Regions from separate parts of the Rhodococcus sp. 05-340-2 genome, predicted to be linked through region 1. Evidence: riboswitches for the same ligand, from Rfam matches in the RefSeq annotation. Region 1 holds a riboswitch; the other holds the start of a gene.
What was found. Region 1 has a riboswitch for thiamine pyrophosphate ahead of CH271_RS23320 (3-oxoacyl-ACP reductase). Riboswitches for the same ligand answer to the same signal wherever they lie in the genome.
Positions count from the first base shown of each region.

Region 2: another riboswitch for thiamine pyrophosphate. It lies ahead of CH271_RS07785 (TenA family protein); the one in region 1 lies ahead of CH271_RS23320 (3-oxoacyl-ACP reductase).

Region 1 is NZ_NOYU01000038.1:139,792-147,535, forward strand. Features, by position in the region: gene CH271_RS23305 (alpha-hydroxy-acid oxidizing protein) at 1-1,116, shown strand, start outside; gene CH271_RS23310 (alpha-amylase family protein) at 1,116-2,411, shown strand; gene CH271_RS23315 (hypothetical protein) at 2,404-2,715, opposite strand; TPP riboswitch at 2,821-2,913, shown strand; gene CH271_RS23320 (3-oxoacyl-ACP reductase) at 2,962-3,723, shown strand; gene CH271_RS23325 (LLM class flavin-dependent oxidoreductase) at 3,725-4,993, shown strand; gene CH271_RS23330 (TetR/AcrR family transcriptional regulator) at 4,987-5,574, opposite strand; gene CH271_RS23335 (quinone oxidoreductase family protein) at 5,662-6,597, shown strand; gene CH271_RS23340 (alpha/beta fold hydrolase) at 6,586-7,497, opposite strand; gene CH271_RS23345 (PDR/VanB family oxidoreductase) at 7,510-7,744, opposite strand, start outside.
Region 2 is NZ_NOYU01000011.1:38,118-45,861, reverse strand. Features, by position in the region: gene CH271_RS07795 (ABC transporter permease) at 1-753, opposite strand, end outside; gene CH271_RS07790 (ABC transporter substrate-binding protein) at 731-1,744, opposite strand; gene CH271_RS07785 (TenA family protein) at 1,741-2,463, opposite strand; TPP riboswitch at 2,457-2,556, opposite strand; gene CH271_RS07780 (sugar porter family MFS transporter) at 2,620-4,017, opposite strand; gene CH271_RS29190 (hypothetical protein) at 4,136-4,783, opposite strand; gene CH271_RS07770 (carboxylesterase/lipase family protein) at 4,882-6,474, shown strand; gene CH271_RS07765 (ATP-dependent DNA ligase) at 6,612-7,744, shown strand, end outside.

The sequences.
Region 1 (7,744 bases):
TTCGCCCAGCAGACACCGTCGATCACCACCAACCTGGCGAGGCTGGAGGACCAGGCTGCCAAGACGCTCTCGCCCGAGGCTCTCGGCTACATCGTCGCCAGCGCGGGCAGTGGCTCGACGGCTCGTGCGAACAGGGCTGCCTTCGACCGATGGGCCATCACGCCGCGGATGCTGCGCAGCTCGGCTGCCCGCGACCACGCGTGCACCGTGCTCGGTACCGACATGCCTGCACCGCTGCTGATCGCTCCGGTGGGTATTCAGACTCTCGCGCACCCCGACGGAGAGCTCGCCACCGTCCGTGCAGCCGCGGAACTCGGTGTGCCGTACATCCATTCGACGCAGGCCTCGCACTCGTTCGAGCAGATCGCCGAGGCGGGCGGCGACGCGCCCCGCTGGTATCAGTTGTACTGGCCGACGGACGAATCGGTTCTACTGAGCTTCCTGCAGCGCGCGAAGGACACCGGGTTCACCACACTGGTGCTGACGCTCGACACGACATTGCTGGGCTGGCGGCCCGCCGATCTCGACCGCGGCTACCTTCCCTTCCTGGCCAACCTCGGCATCGAGAACTACCTGACCGATCCGGCGTTCCAGGCCGGCCTGGGGCAGCCGGTCGAGGAGAATCCTGTTGCAGCGGCCATGCATTGGGCGCAGATGTTCCCCAACCCCGGTCTCTCGTGGAAGAACCTGGCGTTCCTACGGGAGCACTGGAGCGGCCCGATCGTGCTCAAGGGAATCTGCACCGTGGGCGACGCCAGGGAGGCGGCCGCCCACGGAGTCGACGGCATCGTCGTCTCCAATCACGGCGGTCGTCAGATCGACGGGGCCAGAGCATCACTCGACGCGTTGCGGTCCATCGTCGAGGCTGTGGGCGGGGAACTGACGATCCTGTTCGACTCCGGTGTGCGCACCGGTGCCGACATGGCCAAAGCGCTGGCGCTCGGGGCCGATGCGGTTCTGCTCGGCCGACCGTTCCTCTACGGCCTGGCACTCGGCGGGCAAGAGGGCGTCGCGCACGTACTACGTTGCCTGCTCGCCGAATTCGATCTGGTGACGAGCCTCTCGGGTCACACCGGTGCGGGCGAACTGGGCCTCGACTCGATCATGGAGTCCTGATGGAGTGGACGAAGCACGCCATCTGGTGGCACCTGTACCCGCTCGGCTTCACTGGAGCGCCGGTGCACGGCTGGGACGGCGAATCCCAGTCGGATCTGCACCGGCTGAACAGAATCGAGAAGTGGCTCGACTACGCACTCGAGCTCGGTGCGTCGGGTATCGCCCTCGGTCCGATCTTCGAGTCCGAGAAGCACGGCTACGACACGGTCGACTACTACCATGTCGACGGTAGGCTCGGCACCGACGAGGACATCGACTCGCTGATCGCCGCTGCGCATTCGCGCGGCCTGAAGATCATGTTCGACGGCGTCTTCAACCATGTGGCGCAGAGCTTTCCGAAGTTCCGACAGGCTCTCGACGAGGGCCCGGACTCCGAGGCCGCGCAGTGGTTCCACCTCGATTGGTCCGGTGACGAGCCCACGCATCGCAACTTCGAGGGCCACGACGAACTGGTGGCACTCAATCACGAGAGCCCGCATGTGCAGCAGTATGTCGTGGACGTGCTGTCGCACTGGCTGGACCGTGGCGTCGACGCCTGGCGGCTCGACGCGGCCTACGCAGTGCCGCCGCGCTTCTGGGCCGCGGTACTGCCGAAGGTCCGCGAGAAACATTCGGACGCATACTTTCTCGGCGAGGTCATCCACGGCGATTACGACAGGATCGTCTCGGCGTCCACACTGGACTCGGTCACCCAGTACGAGCTGTGGAAGGCGATCTGGAGCGGTCTGAGCGAGAAGAACTTCTTCGAGCTCTCCCATGCGCTGGAGCGCCACAACGGGTGGCTCGACGCCTTCGTGCCCGCCACGTTCGTCGGAAATCACGACGTCAATCGCATTGCCAGCGTCATCGAGGACGAGCGACATCTGGTGCATGCGTTGGTGGTTCTGTTCACCGTGGGCGGTATGCCCATGGTCTACTACGGCGACGAGCAGGCCTTCCGCGGTATCAAGGAGGACCGAGTCGGCGGCGACGACGAGGTGCGTCCGGAGTACCCCGACACGTCCGACGATCTCGCCCCGTACGGCTGGCCGGTCTTCCGTATTCATCAGGAGCTGATCGGTGTACGGCGTCGAAACCCGTGGTTGTACTCCGCGCGCACCGAAACGCTCGAACTGACGAACACCGCACTCGTCTTCCGAGCGTCTGCCGACAACGAATCCATCGCTGTGGCACTGAATCTCGGCGACGACACCATCGACTACGCGGTCGAGGGTAGCGACGTGATCGCCGGCGAGGCACATCTGGACGGCGGCAGGATCACGGTGCCCGCGCACGGCTGGGCGATCGTCAGCTGAGTGCTCTGGCCGCCTTGGCGCGGTCGAAGAACGCCAGCAGGTACGGCAACTGCTCGTCGGTGACGGTGAACTTCATTCGGTCGCCCGCGTAGCCGATGCTGCCGTCGGATGCTCGCAGACCGAGGACGATCTTGGTGCCGTCCCGGGTCGGCTTCGCGTCCACACCCAGATGATCGACGTGCCAGCGACAGCGCCCGCCCGATGCGATCCTCACGGCGGCGTCGAACACCTCGACAGTCCGGTGGTCGAGAACGAAGATGACGTTCTCGTCGAGGCGATACTCCAGGTAGACGCGTTCGGCCATGGCGGCACAGTAACTTGTCATCGTCGTATTCGGATATCTATCGACTGAGCTAGAGAGCCGTATCGACGGCAATGCAGCGCCATATCGAGGCCTGTGGGTACAGTCGAGCGCGACACGGGGTGCCCCCAGGGGCTGAGAACACACCCGTCGAACCTGATCTGGTTAGGACCAGCGAAGGGAATGTCGTGACGTTCGGTATTCCTGTCCCCTCGTGACGGTCCCGACCTCGAACGAGAGGCGAGGCGCATGAAATTCGACGAGCAGACGGTGTTGATCACCGGCGGTGGACGCGGACTGGGAGCGGCCATAGCCGCAGCGTTCGCGGGTCAGGGTGCACGTGTGGTGATCGATTACCGCAACAGCAAAGATGCTGCCGAGGCGCTGGCAGACCGGCTCGGCGAGAACGCGATCGCAGTGCAGGGTGACGTCACCGACGAGTCGGCCGTCGCCGCGCTGTTCGGCACTGCACGTGAACACTTCGGCACCCCGATCACCACCGTCGTCAACAACGCGTTGGCCGATTTCTCGTTCGACGGAGATGCGCGGCCCAAGGCCGACACCATCACCTGGGAGCGCTTCGATACCCAGTTGCGTGGCAGCGTCCGCGCGGCGTTGCTCACCACCCAGGCCGCGCTGCCGGGTATGCGCGAGGCGGGGTTCGGCCGAATCATCAACGTGGGCACAAACTTGTTCCAGAATCCAGTGGTGCCTTACCACGACTACACGGCCTCCAAGGCGGCGCTGCTCTCGCTGACCCGCACTCTGTCCGCAGACCTGGGCGCAGACAACATCACCGTCAACATGGTCTCGGGTGGACTGCTGCGCACCACCGACGCCAGCTCCGCGACCCCGGCCGAGGTATTCGACTTCATCGCCGCCTCGACCCCGTTGCAGCGCGTCACCACCCCCGAGGAATTCGCCGACGCACTGCTGTTCTTCGCTTCGCCGTGGGCGCGGTCGGTGACCGGCCAGAATCTCGTCGTCGACGGCGGCCTGGTCAAGGACTGACATGCACCTCAACGCTTTTCTCTACGGTTGTGGCCACCACAGTGCGGCGTGGCGTCATCCCGAGTCGCGAGTGGAGGACCTGGGCGATATCTCGTACTACGAGGAACTCGCCCAGCTCGCCGAACGGGGAAAGTTCGATGCGGTGTTCTTCGCCGACGGACATTCGGTGCGCGACCCCGCCGGAGCCGGAACCTGGTTCCTCGAGCCGATCACCGCTCTGTCGGCCATGGCCAGGGCCACCACGCATATCGGTCTCGTCACCACGGTGTCGTCGACGTTCTACACCCCGTTCCATGCTGCACGGATGTTGGCGTCGCTCGATCACATCAGCGGTGGCCGTGCCGGCTGGAATGTAGTCACCTCCATGTTCGACGCCGAAGCACGCAACCACGGGATGGACGTCATCCCGGCTCGCGAGGAGCGCTATGCGCGCGCCGAGGAGTTCGTCGATACGGCTTTGGCGCTGTGGGATTCGTGGGACGCCGACGCGTTGACGCTCGATCGCGCCGGGGCCTATGCGGACCCGACCAAGGTGCATGCCATCGACCACGATGGCAAGCACTTTCGGGTCGACGGCCCGCTGACGGTGCCTCGTTCACCGCAGGGGAGGCCGGTGTTGTTCCAGGCCGGGGCGTCGGGTCCGGGTCGTGATCTCGCTGCCGCGTACGCCGAGGCAATCTATGCCGTCGCCTACGATCTTGTTGCCGCGCAGAGCTATTACGAGGACGTGAAGACGCGAATCCGCCACGCGGGCCGCGACAGCGCGGCAGTGGGAATCATGCCGGGGCTGGTGACGTACATCGGGTCGACGATGGACGAGGCCCGACGCAAGAAGGCCGAACTCGATGAGCTGCTGCCCACCGAGCAGTCGCTGGCGATGCTGTCGACGTTCACCGGACAGGACTGCGCTGCATGGGAACTCGCTGCTCCGGTACCGCCCCTGCCGCCGGCGGCCGAGTTCACCGGACCGCAGGGCCGCTACGAGACGATCCTGCGGATCGTCGAGAAGGACGCCCCCACCGTGCGGGAGTTGCTCGGCACCCTCGCGGCCGGCGGCGGGCACGCCACGATGATCGGCACACCGGAGTCCATCGCAGACGAGATGCAATCGTGGATCGGCCGCGGCGCAGACGGATTCAACCTGATGTGTCCGCGTTACCCGGACTCATTGGAGGACTTCGTGGACCAGGTGGTTCCGATCCTGCAGCTGCGCGGGGTCTTTCGCGCCGAGTACACCGCGTCGACGCTGCGCGGGCACCTGGCTCACTGAGTGGCAGATCCGAAGACTCCCCGATCGACGAATGTCACCAGAGCGTCGAGACCGTCCTCGGGCGAGCCCTGCCACAGCCGGGCGAAGTTCTCCGCCGCGCCGCCGATCAGCATCGCGGTGGTGGCAGGGGATGCCGGTAGCTCGACGCCTGCCTTCTCGAAATTTGCGAGGCGGTCGACCCACGGCTCGAACTGAACCTGCGTGAATCGCTGTACTCGCTGAGCGAAGTCCGCATTGACCAGCGCTGCATCGCGGAGGGCATCGATCACCACACGGTGTCGAGTGAACAACTGCCAGAACACCTCGATGTGGGGACGCATCGTCGGATGCTTGCGCGCCGCCGGGTCCTGGGTGGCGACGATGGCGTCGGCATCGACGCCGATCTGCTCGGCGAGCGCCAACAGCAGTTCGTCCTTGCCGGAATAGTGGTTGTAGAACGACCCCGCTGCCCGGCCCGCCTGTCTGGTTATGTCGACGATCTTGGAGTTGAGATAGCCGGAACGGGCGAACACGATGCAGGCCGCGCTCTCCAGCTCGTTTCGTGTTTGTTCGGCCTGCTGCGCCCTTGTGGTGACTGCCACCGCTTCCTACCTCCTGTTGACACCTCTGCCGTCACGATACACACTGAATCGAAATTCAGTGAATACAGATTCGTCGAAGGGGTGGATATGAGAGCAGCAGTCCTGACCGAGTTCGGAGTGCCGAGGTACGCCGATCACGCCGAGCCGCCGCCGGCCGAGGGTATGGAGGTCATCGACGTAGCGGCCGCAACGCTCAATGCAGTCGACGTGGTGATCGCCTCCGGCACACACTATTTGAGCCCGAAGTCCCTTCCGGCCGTGAGCGGCATCGAAGGCGCCGGTACGACGTCGGACGGTCGGCGCGTGTACTTCTCCCCGCCCGTCCCGCCCTACGGTTCGATGGCTCAGCGAGCGTTGGTACCGACGACGTCGCTGATCCAATTACCCGACGGCCTGGACTTCTCGACCGCCGCGACGCTGGGCAATGCCGGCCTTGCGGCGTTGATGCCACTGACCCATGGGGGTCGAATGGAGCCAGGGGAGAATGTGGTGATCCTCGGCGGGACCGGGGTGGTCGGGCGTCTTGCGGTGCAGACGGCGCGGTTGCTCGGCGCAGGATCGATCACAGTCGTCGGACGTGATCAGAACGCGCTCGAATCCACCCGTGATCTCGGGGCCACGGCCACGGTTGCCATTGGCGACAAGGGTATCGACGAGATGAGCTCGGCGATTCGACAGGCATCGTCCGGCGCTGATGTTGTCGTCGATTATGCCTGGGGCCCAGTGGCTCTGGCGGCATTGCGTGCAGGAAACAGGCTCGTTCGCCTGGTGCAGATCGGCGACCGAGCGGGTTCCGAGATGACAGTACCTGCTCAGTTGATGCGGTCGCTCGGTGCGAGCATCGTCGGGTTCATGCCGATGCACTACGGACCCGATGCAACCTCCCAGGCGTATCGCACCCTGACCGACTGGGCCGTCACCGGGCAGATCGCGGTGGAGTACGAGAACGTGCCACTGGCCGAGGTCGCGAGTGCATGGGAACGGGCCCCACGCACTCGTCACAAACTGGTGCTAGTTCCGTGACCCGTCGGTGCGGTCCAGCGAGTCGATGAACTCCCTCGTCAATCGAGCGATGTCGTCGGCATGGGAGATCGGAGACCAGTGTCCGGCCGGAATATCGTTGCGGGTCAAGTCTTCCACCCACTTGCCGGTGTCGTCGTAGTGATACGGACGCACTGCGACGTCCTCGGTGTTGACGATGAGGTGCACCGGGATGTCGATGTACCGCTCGCGTGGATTGCCCAGGAGCGGAATGATGTTCGCGCGGTACAGTTTGGTGCCGTTGGTGGCATCCGACCACAGCGTGGGGTTCTGAGTGACGAGCTTCGGGTCGACTCCCGAGAACTCCTGGAGGAACGCAGGCCAACCCTTGGCGAACTGCCGCTTGATCCGCAGCGTGGAGAGCCCGGGGATATGGAAGGTGACGGTGTACCACGACGCGCGGACCTGGGCGAGCACCTGCTTGATACCGGTGAGCGTGGGTTTGCGAAGCCGCGACTGCGACCACTTACCGAGGTGATCGAGGTTGGGTCCCGAAATCGATGTGTACGAGCGGATTCGGTCCTTCGCCTGCGGTTGAGCAGCGGCTTCCCAGACCTCCACGGCGCCCCAGTCGTGGGCGAGCACGTGAACCGGGGCGTCGGGGCTGACGGCGTTGGCGACAGCGTAGAAATCCGAGGCCAGACGGGCCAGCTTGTACGCCGACTGCTCGGCGGGAACCGAGCTCTCGCCTGCACCACGGGAGTCGTAACTGATCACCCGGAAGCGGTCCTCGAGCTGGGGCACGATGTGGCTCCACAGCTCGTGGGTATCGGGCCACCCGTGGACGAGGACGATCGGGTCACCCTCGGGGTTGCCGCTCTCGAACACCGCCAGTCGGATTCCCTCGTTGACGACCGTCGTACGAACCGCGTTGCTGCTCAACAGTTTTCCGTTCTATAGATCGAGTACGAGGCGTGCGCTGCGTGCGCGGGAGACGCAGATGAGCATGTGATCGCGTTGCTCTTCCGGCGTCAACCGTGTTTCGAGGTGCTCGGGTTCGCCCGAGAGCACACGAACCTTGCAGGTGCCACAGAAGCCCTGCTGGCACGAGTACGCGATGTTGGGCTTCTGCTGCTTGACCGCCGTCAGCACGGAGGCGTCGGCGGCGACGTCGAGCACGGCACCCGTG
Region 2 (7,744 bases), on a different contig from region 1:
GCTGATCACGGCAGTCACGGCAACCGCGGCGAGAACCAGATCGGTACGAAAAGAGTTCTTCTGTTGGCTCATGTAGATGCCGAGTCCCGCACTGGCCCCGGCATATTCAGCAAAGATCGCACCGACCACCGCGTAGGTGATTCCGATGCGAAGTGAGGTGAAGAATCGGGGGAGCGCCGACGGTAGCCGCACGTATCGAAACTGTTGCCAGCGCGAGGCGCCCATGCTGGCCAGCAGTGATCTCGCGTCTCGATCGGCCGCCGCGAAACCCTCGATGAGCCCGATGGCCATCGGGAAGAACGTGGCCAACGCGATGACCAGGATCTTCGGAAGCAGCCCGAAGCCGAACCAGATGATCAACAGCGGCGCGATCGCGATGATCGGAAGCGTCTGCGATACGACGAAGAGGGGTACGAACGCGCGCCGCAGCCACGGCGAGAAATCCACCGCGATGGCCAGCAGCCATGCCAGGGCCAGGGAGACCGCGAACCCGACCAGGGTCACCTGCAGAGTCGCCGCCGCATTCTCGGCGATCGCATCGCGTTGCGCCCAACCCTGGACCACCACTCGGCCGGGAGACGGCAGCACCTGCGGCCGGATGCCGCTGATCTCGACGTAGATCTGCCAGGCGGCGATGAGCAGTACGACGACGGTCAGGGCGGGCCACGCCCAACGAAGCGAGGCTCGGATACCGCTGAACGAGTAGGAACCTCGGTCAGCGGCTACCGACTCATCGATTGCCGAGGTAGTCATTGGTGAAGTAGGTCGACCAGTCCGGCTCCGCAGTCAGAGGCGCGCCGTTCTGATCGGCCAGCACACCGCTGTCGTAGAGGAATTTCGAGTACGCGGTCCACTTGTCGAGACTCTGTCGTCCTACCTCGCCAGTGGAGTCCTTCATGTACTTCGCTGCGAGCATCTCCTGGCTCTCGAAGACGAGAGACTCGTCGGTGAAGGTTCCCGGATTGGCGTCGATCAGATCCTGTGCGGCCCTGTCCGGATCGTCGGCGGCGAGTTGGTAGCCGCGCTGAAGTGCCTGGACGAACTTCTCGGCCTGGTCCGGATGGGCTGCGAGCCAGGGCTCGTTGCCGCTGATCGTGATGGCGTAGGCGTCCGGAAACCCATAGTCGGTGTAGTCGAAGTATTTCATCGGCGTTCCGCTGTGCTCGGCTTCGATGCCTTCCCACGCGAAGTAGGAGACGGTGAAGTCGGCGGTACCGGAGTACACCGCCTCGTACGCCGAGGTGCCCAGTACCACCGTTTCGTATTCGCCTGTGCCGCCGTCGTTCTGAATGACCTTCTCGAGTCCGGCCTGCTCACCGGACTCGCCGAACCCGGCGTAGACCTTCCCGTCGAGTGCCTTCGGGCTCGGGATGTCGTCTCGATCGGCGCGAACTCCGATGCCGGTAGCCCAATGCTGCAGCGGCGCAAGGACGGACACTGTCTGCGCGCCTGCGGAGGTCGCGAATACGCCCGAACTCTGTGTGCTGATGCCGAACTCGGCGTTTCCGGCATCGACGAGAGTGTCCGCCGCGGTGTTGTTGTACGGCAGAATCTCCACGTCCAGGCCGGCGTCGGCGAAATAGCCCTCCTGCAGGGCGACATACAGGCCGGTGTGGTTCGTGTTCGGCGTCCAGTCCAACGCGAACCGAATGGTGTCGGAGTCCGTCGAGTCGGAGCAGCCCGCCAGTCCGGTCGTGGCAACGACTGCCGCCGCCAACGCCGCGAGGATTCGAGTGGTTCTCATGCGTACACCGCACTCTCGGCCAGGGGCCATGGGGTGGGATGTAATGCGCTGTCCCAGAACATCAATTCGTACCGCGACGCGACGACGAAGGCGTCGATCATCTGCTCGCGCTGCGCCGGCGTCGCGGCCGCTGCGGCGTCATCGACGAAGGTCTTGGCAGCGTCGACGATGGCATGGAATTCGGGTGCGTCGTACGCGGCCACCCACTGCGCGTACGGGTGGTCGGGATCGCGATCGAGAACCGCCCTCGCTGCACCGGCGAGTGAGCGGCCGACGTCTGCGTAGATCCAGAAGCACGGCAGAACAGCTGCTGCTGCAACAGGATACGGTTCGGTTGCCGCCGTCGCGGTCAGGTAGGACGTGTAACCGAGGCATGCCGGTGAAGGCTCGGGCGTCCGGGTCGACGGGGGCAGCGCTCCACCGGTCAGCATCGCCTCGTGCGACGCGGCCTCGTCCATCGCGCTCGCAGCAGCGCTTGCCCAGAATGCTCCGGCGAACGGGTTCGGTGCATGTGCTGCCAGCAGTGACAGCGACTTCACGTACCCACCGAGATAGAGTGAGTCCTGTTCGAGGTACCTACGGAACGCGTCGAGCGGAAGCGTCCCGGCCCCGAGTAGTCGAAGAAATTCGAGGTCGTCGATCGCGCGTCGAATGTCCTCGGAGGCATTCCACAGTCGATCGGTGAAGCGGACCGGGTCCGCAGATACAACAGGCGTCATCGCCTTGACATCCCTTCGTCAGTATTACCTGCATCAGGTTCGGCGGGTTTGATCTCAGCATCCGCATCGGCGGACACACCCCGTGTCAGAACGACAGTGACAGTAACACCGGTCACCCGGTGGCACTGCTGCCGCCCCTGTATCTGCGGTCCGGGTTCAGCCCAGCATGTCTTCGAGCTCCATACCCTTGGTCTCCCGGATCTTGGCCTTGACGAAGAAGAACGAGAGTGCGGCGAACACAGCGAATCCTGCGTAGATCACCCACAGTCCCACAGACGACGTCAGCGGCGGGAAGGCAAGCGTGACAGCGAAGTTGGCCATCCAGTTGGCTGCAGTGCCGATGCCGAGTGCCATGGCCCGCATGCGGTTGGGGAACATCTCACCGAGCATGACCCACATGATCGGACCCCAGGTGGATGCGAAGAATATGACGAAAAGATTGGCGCCGATCAGCGCGATCGCACCCCACGGAGCAGGCAACGTGACGTCGTCGCCGCTGCCGGTCGCCTGCGAGAACGCCACCGACGCCATGACGAGTCCGCCGAACATGCCGATCGAGCCCGCCATCAGCAGCTTGCGCCTACCGATTCGGTCGACGAACAGAATCGCCACGAACGTCATGACCACGTTGATCACGGCGGTGATGACCGACGTCGTGAACGACTGATCCTCACTGAAGCCGACCGAGCGCCACAGCGTCGTCGAGTAGTAGAAGATCGCGTTGATGCCGACCAACTGCTGCAGCACGGCCATCGTGATGCCCACCCAGACGATGGGTTGCAGGCCGAACTTCGGACCGCGAATGTCGGCGAACGACGAGCGTGACTCCTTGCGCAGTGTCAGCCTGATCTCGTGGACGCGCTCGTCCGGATGCAGTTCGCCGGTGATCTCGGCGAGGACTCTGGCGGCTTCCTCGTCGAGATGCTGACCGACGAGGTAGCGCGGAGACTCCGGGATCAGGGTTGCCAACAACCCGTACACCAGCGCCGGTACGACGCCGACCAGGAACATCCAGCGCCAGGCCTCGATGCCGAACCACAGGTCGTTGGACGCCCCGTCCGCGGCACCCGCGAGGAGGGCGTCGGACAGCAGAGCGGCGAAAATGCCGATGGTGATGGCCAATTGCTGGAGCGAGGCCAAGGAACCGCGCCACTTGGCCGGAGCGATCTCGGCGATGTACGCCGGTGCGATCACCGAGGCGATGCCGATTCCCAGTCCACCGAGCACTCGCCAGAGCATGAGGTCGGGGACGCTGAACGCCAGTCCCGAACCGATCGACGAAACGACGAACAGGGCCGAGCCGAGCAGCATGACCTTCTTGCGTCCCCAACGGTCTGCGAGGCTGCCGGCGAACCAGGCACCCACCGCGCAGCCGATGAGGGCGATCGCGACCACGAAGCCGGTGGTGAACGAGCCGAGGAGGAAGTGATCTTCGATCGAGTCGACAGCGCCGTTGATGACGGAACTGTCGAAGCCGAACAGGAATCCGCCCACAGCAGCGGCGATGCTGACGCCGATGACCTTCGCTGTGTGGCGGTCCGAGGTCTGATTCATGAGTGATGCACCTTCCGGCCGCGCGCACGGGCGTCGGCCGCTGGGGAGACCGTACGGCAGGAATTGTCGTACCGTCCCCGGACATTACGCCTGGTAATTTGCTGAGCGAACGAGACCGTCAACGAAGGTCGAAATCATCGTCCGAGACGGTGAAACCGTGGCCGACCTGATCGGTGCACGTGACTCCGGTCTGCTCGTCGACGCTGCACCGAAGGCCGTTGGTGGAGCCGCTTCCGGGGACGGTGAGCTCCTCGCCGTACGGCAAGGCTGCCGCAGGACCGTCGAAACGGTGGAACTTGGGATCGCCGAGGCTCTCGAACTTCGCCGGTGATCCAGCGATCAGCTGCACGGCATTGGGTTTCACCGCCGTTTCCGACGCCCCGCTGCCGGGAACCTCGGGTGCCGAAGCAGGGAGCGACCCGTGGCATCCGGCGATCGAGGATTCGAGGACGGCGATACCGCACTCGAACTTTCCGCTGGGGCTCGAGAAGTAGTACCAGCCGGGTGCCTTGCCTGCGTAGTCCTGCGGTTTCGCCTGGGGTGCAGCAGGACTCGTCGGTGTCGCCGTGGTGGACGTCGGCGTGGTGGTCGCTGCGGTGGACGGTGATGCCGGCGCGGCAGAGGGGGCGGAGGGAGCCGTGGTGATCGGGGTGGGGCGGTCGGTGATCACGGTCGCCATCGGTCCGTCGCCTCCGCCGCTCGAACCGCAGGCTCCGAGCAGACATGCCCCGACGACTGCCACTGCGGCACATCCGATTCTCTTCATCGACGGTTCCTTCGCTCGCGGGCGTCGACGCTGTGCGTATCGTCGCCGAGGGGATGGTTGATGTTGGTACGTTGGGCAACGACCGAACGGGAGGTTCCATGGCCATCGCCTCTGACTCCGGCGCGTCCGATTCCACCGAGCCCGATTCCACCGTGCTCGTGAGCACGCCCTACGGCGACGTTCTCGGCTATCCGGTCGCTGCCGATGCGTCGCCGATCCTGGCCTGGCGGGGTATTCCCTACGCGACGCCTCCGGTGGGGAAGCTCAGGTTCCGAGCGCCGCGTCCGTTGCAGCCCTGGTCGGGAGTGCTCGACGGCCTCGAATTCGGTGCGATGGCTCCGCAGGGTCGTGACAGTCCGGTGCCGATCGATCCGTCGCTCTCGATTTCCGAGGACTGCCTCACGCTCAACGTCTGGGCTCCCCGTCCCGATGCAGAACTGCGGCCGGTGTTGGTCTGGATCCATGGCGGGGCGTACTCGCTCGGATCGTCCGCCCAGCGGGTCTACGACGGGAGAAACCTCAGCGAGAACGGCGACGTGGTGGTGGTGACCATCAATTTCCGTCTCGGCCCGTTCGGGTTCCTCGACCTGTCCTCGTTCTCCACCGACGAGCACACGTTCGAGACCAATCTGGGGCTGCGAGATCAGATTGCCGCACTGCAGTGGGTCCGTGAGTGCATCTCTGCGTTCGGCGGCGATCCCGATCAGGTGACGGTGTTCGGTGAATCCTCCGGGGGAGCGTCGGTCACCACGTTGATGACCTCTCCCAAGGCCGAGGGCCTGTTCCAACGAGCGATCGTGCAGAGCGCGCCTGCGACCTCGGTGTACGGCCCCGACCGCGGAGCCGCGGTGGCGTCGAGGTTCCTGGAGTTGGTGGGCGTCGACCGGGAAGACATCGGTGAACTGTTCGACATGCATTTCACCAGGCTGGTCACCGCCGGCGACACGCTCTGCTACGAGATTCCGACGACAGTTCCTGGGACACTTGGCCTTTCGCCGGTCGTCGACGGAGACATCGTGCCGCGCTATCCAGTGGCAGCCTTCCAGAAGGGGCTCTCGCACAAGATCCCGTTGATCATCGGCACCAACCACGACGAGCCCTCGATCTTTCGATTCATGAAGTCTCCGTTGATGCCGATCACCTCCGACACCGTCTCCGAGATGTTCCGCGCCATCGCTCACGACCACGCGGATCTGCCCGCTTATCGGGTCGCCGAGATCATGGCCGCATATCCGGACCGGGACAAACCCGCTGGGGCACAGGCCATATCGCGCGACGCGGGATTCCTCATGCCGAGCGTCTGGATCGCCGACGGGCACAGCAGGCATTCGCCGACATGGATGTACCGATTCGATCATGCGACGCCGATGCTCAAGGCCGCACGGGTGGGAGCGGGACACGCGACCGAACTGCCGTATGTGTTCGGTAATTTCGGAACACTCAGCCGAGACCCCACCTTCTGGCTCGGTGGCCGGAAGCCGGCGATGGCGGTGTCCGCGCGGATGCAGAGACGCTGGCTCGCTTTCGCGCGGTACGGCGTACCCGCAGCGTTGGATGCGTCCAAGCACTGGGCCCCGTACACCGAGCAGGCGCGCTGGACGCTGGTGATCGATGCATCGGACACTCTCGTCGACGACCCCGACGGCGAGATGCGCGCTGCATGGGGCGACCGCGTTCTCGGGTTCAGCTGACACATCGCTCATGCGTTCTGTCGCACGGCGTTGCTGACATGAATCGAACGTAACAGCAAGAACACCGGTCGCTCGAGTCACACCGGTAACAATTGGATGTCAGCGACCTGTCGGTAGGTGCGGTTATGTTCGATGGTGTGTTGATGTCGAGGATCGTCGAAACGTCCAGTGCCGTGGCAGCGACGCGCTCGCGAAAGGTCAAGATCGAGCAACTCGGTGCCCTGCTCGCCGAGGCCGAGGCCGGTGACATCGGGCCCGCCGTGTCGTGGCTGTCGGGGGAGTTGCCGCAGGGCCGGATAGGGGTCGGCTGGCGCACTCTCGCCGATCTCGACGTGACGTCCGCCGCGGACTCGACACTGACGGTTGCCGAGGTGGACGAGGCGATATCTTCGGTCGCGGCGACCTCGGGGGCGGGTTCTGCTGCGCGGCGGGTAGCGATATTGACCGACCTGTTCTCCCGAAGTACGGCCGAGGAGCGTCGGTTTCTGATCCGGCTCGTCACCGGCGAGCTGCGCCAGGGCGCGCTCGAAGGAATCATGGTCGACGCCGTTGCCGCCGCCACGAACCTGCCGCAAGCGCCGGTGCGTCGGGCATTCATGCTCTCGGGTCGTTTGCCTGCCACGGCCATAGCCGCCATGACCGGTGGCGTCGACGCGCTGGATGCATTCCGGCTCGAGGTCGGTCGCCCGGTCCGGCCGATGCTGGCGTCGCCCGCGGAATCTCTGCGCGGTGCCTGGGAACAGATGTCCGGCGATGTCACCGTCGAATACAAACTCGACGGCGCGCGAATTCAGGTGCACCGCTCCGGAAACAACGTGAGCATCTACACGCGGACTCTGCGCGACATCACTGCCGGCGTGCCCGAGCTGGTGGACCTGGTTCTCGAGCTGCCGTGCGATTCGGTGGTCCTGGACGGGGAGACCCTCGCGCTCGACGACAGCGGACGGCCCAGGCCTTTCCAGGAAACGATGAGCCGGTTCGGTGCCGAGAGCGCGCACGAGCTCCTGTTGCAGCCCTACTTCTTCGACTGCCTGCACCTCGACGGTGTCGATCTGCTCGATTCCCCGCTGGAGCAACGGCTGGCGGCACTGGACCGGGTGGCACCGGGGCACCGAATTCCCAGTGCCGTTCGGCCCGATGCGGACCAAGCAGCAGCCCACTTCGACGCTGCACTCGACGCCGGGCACGAGGGAGTCATGCTCAAAGCTCTCGGTGCACCGTACGCCGCAGGCCGTCGCGGAAAGAGCTGGCAGAAGGTCAAACCCGAACA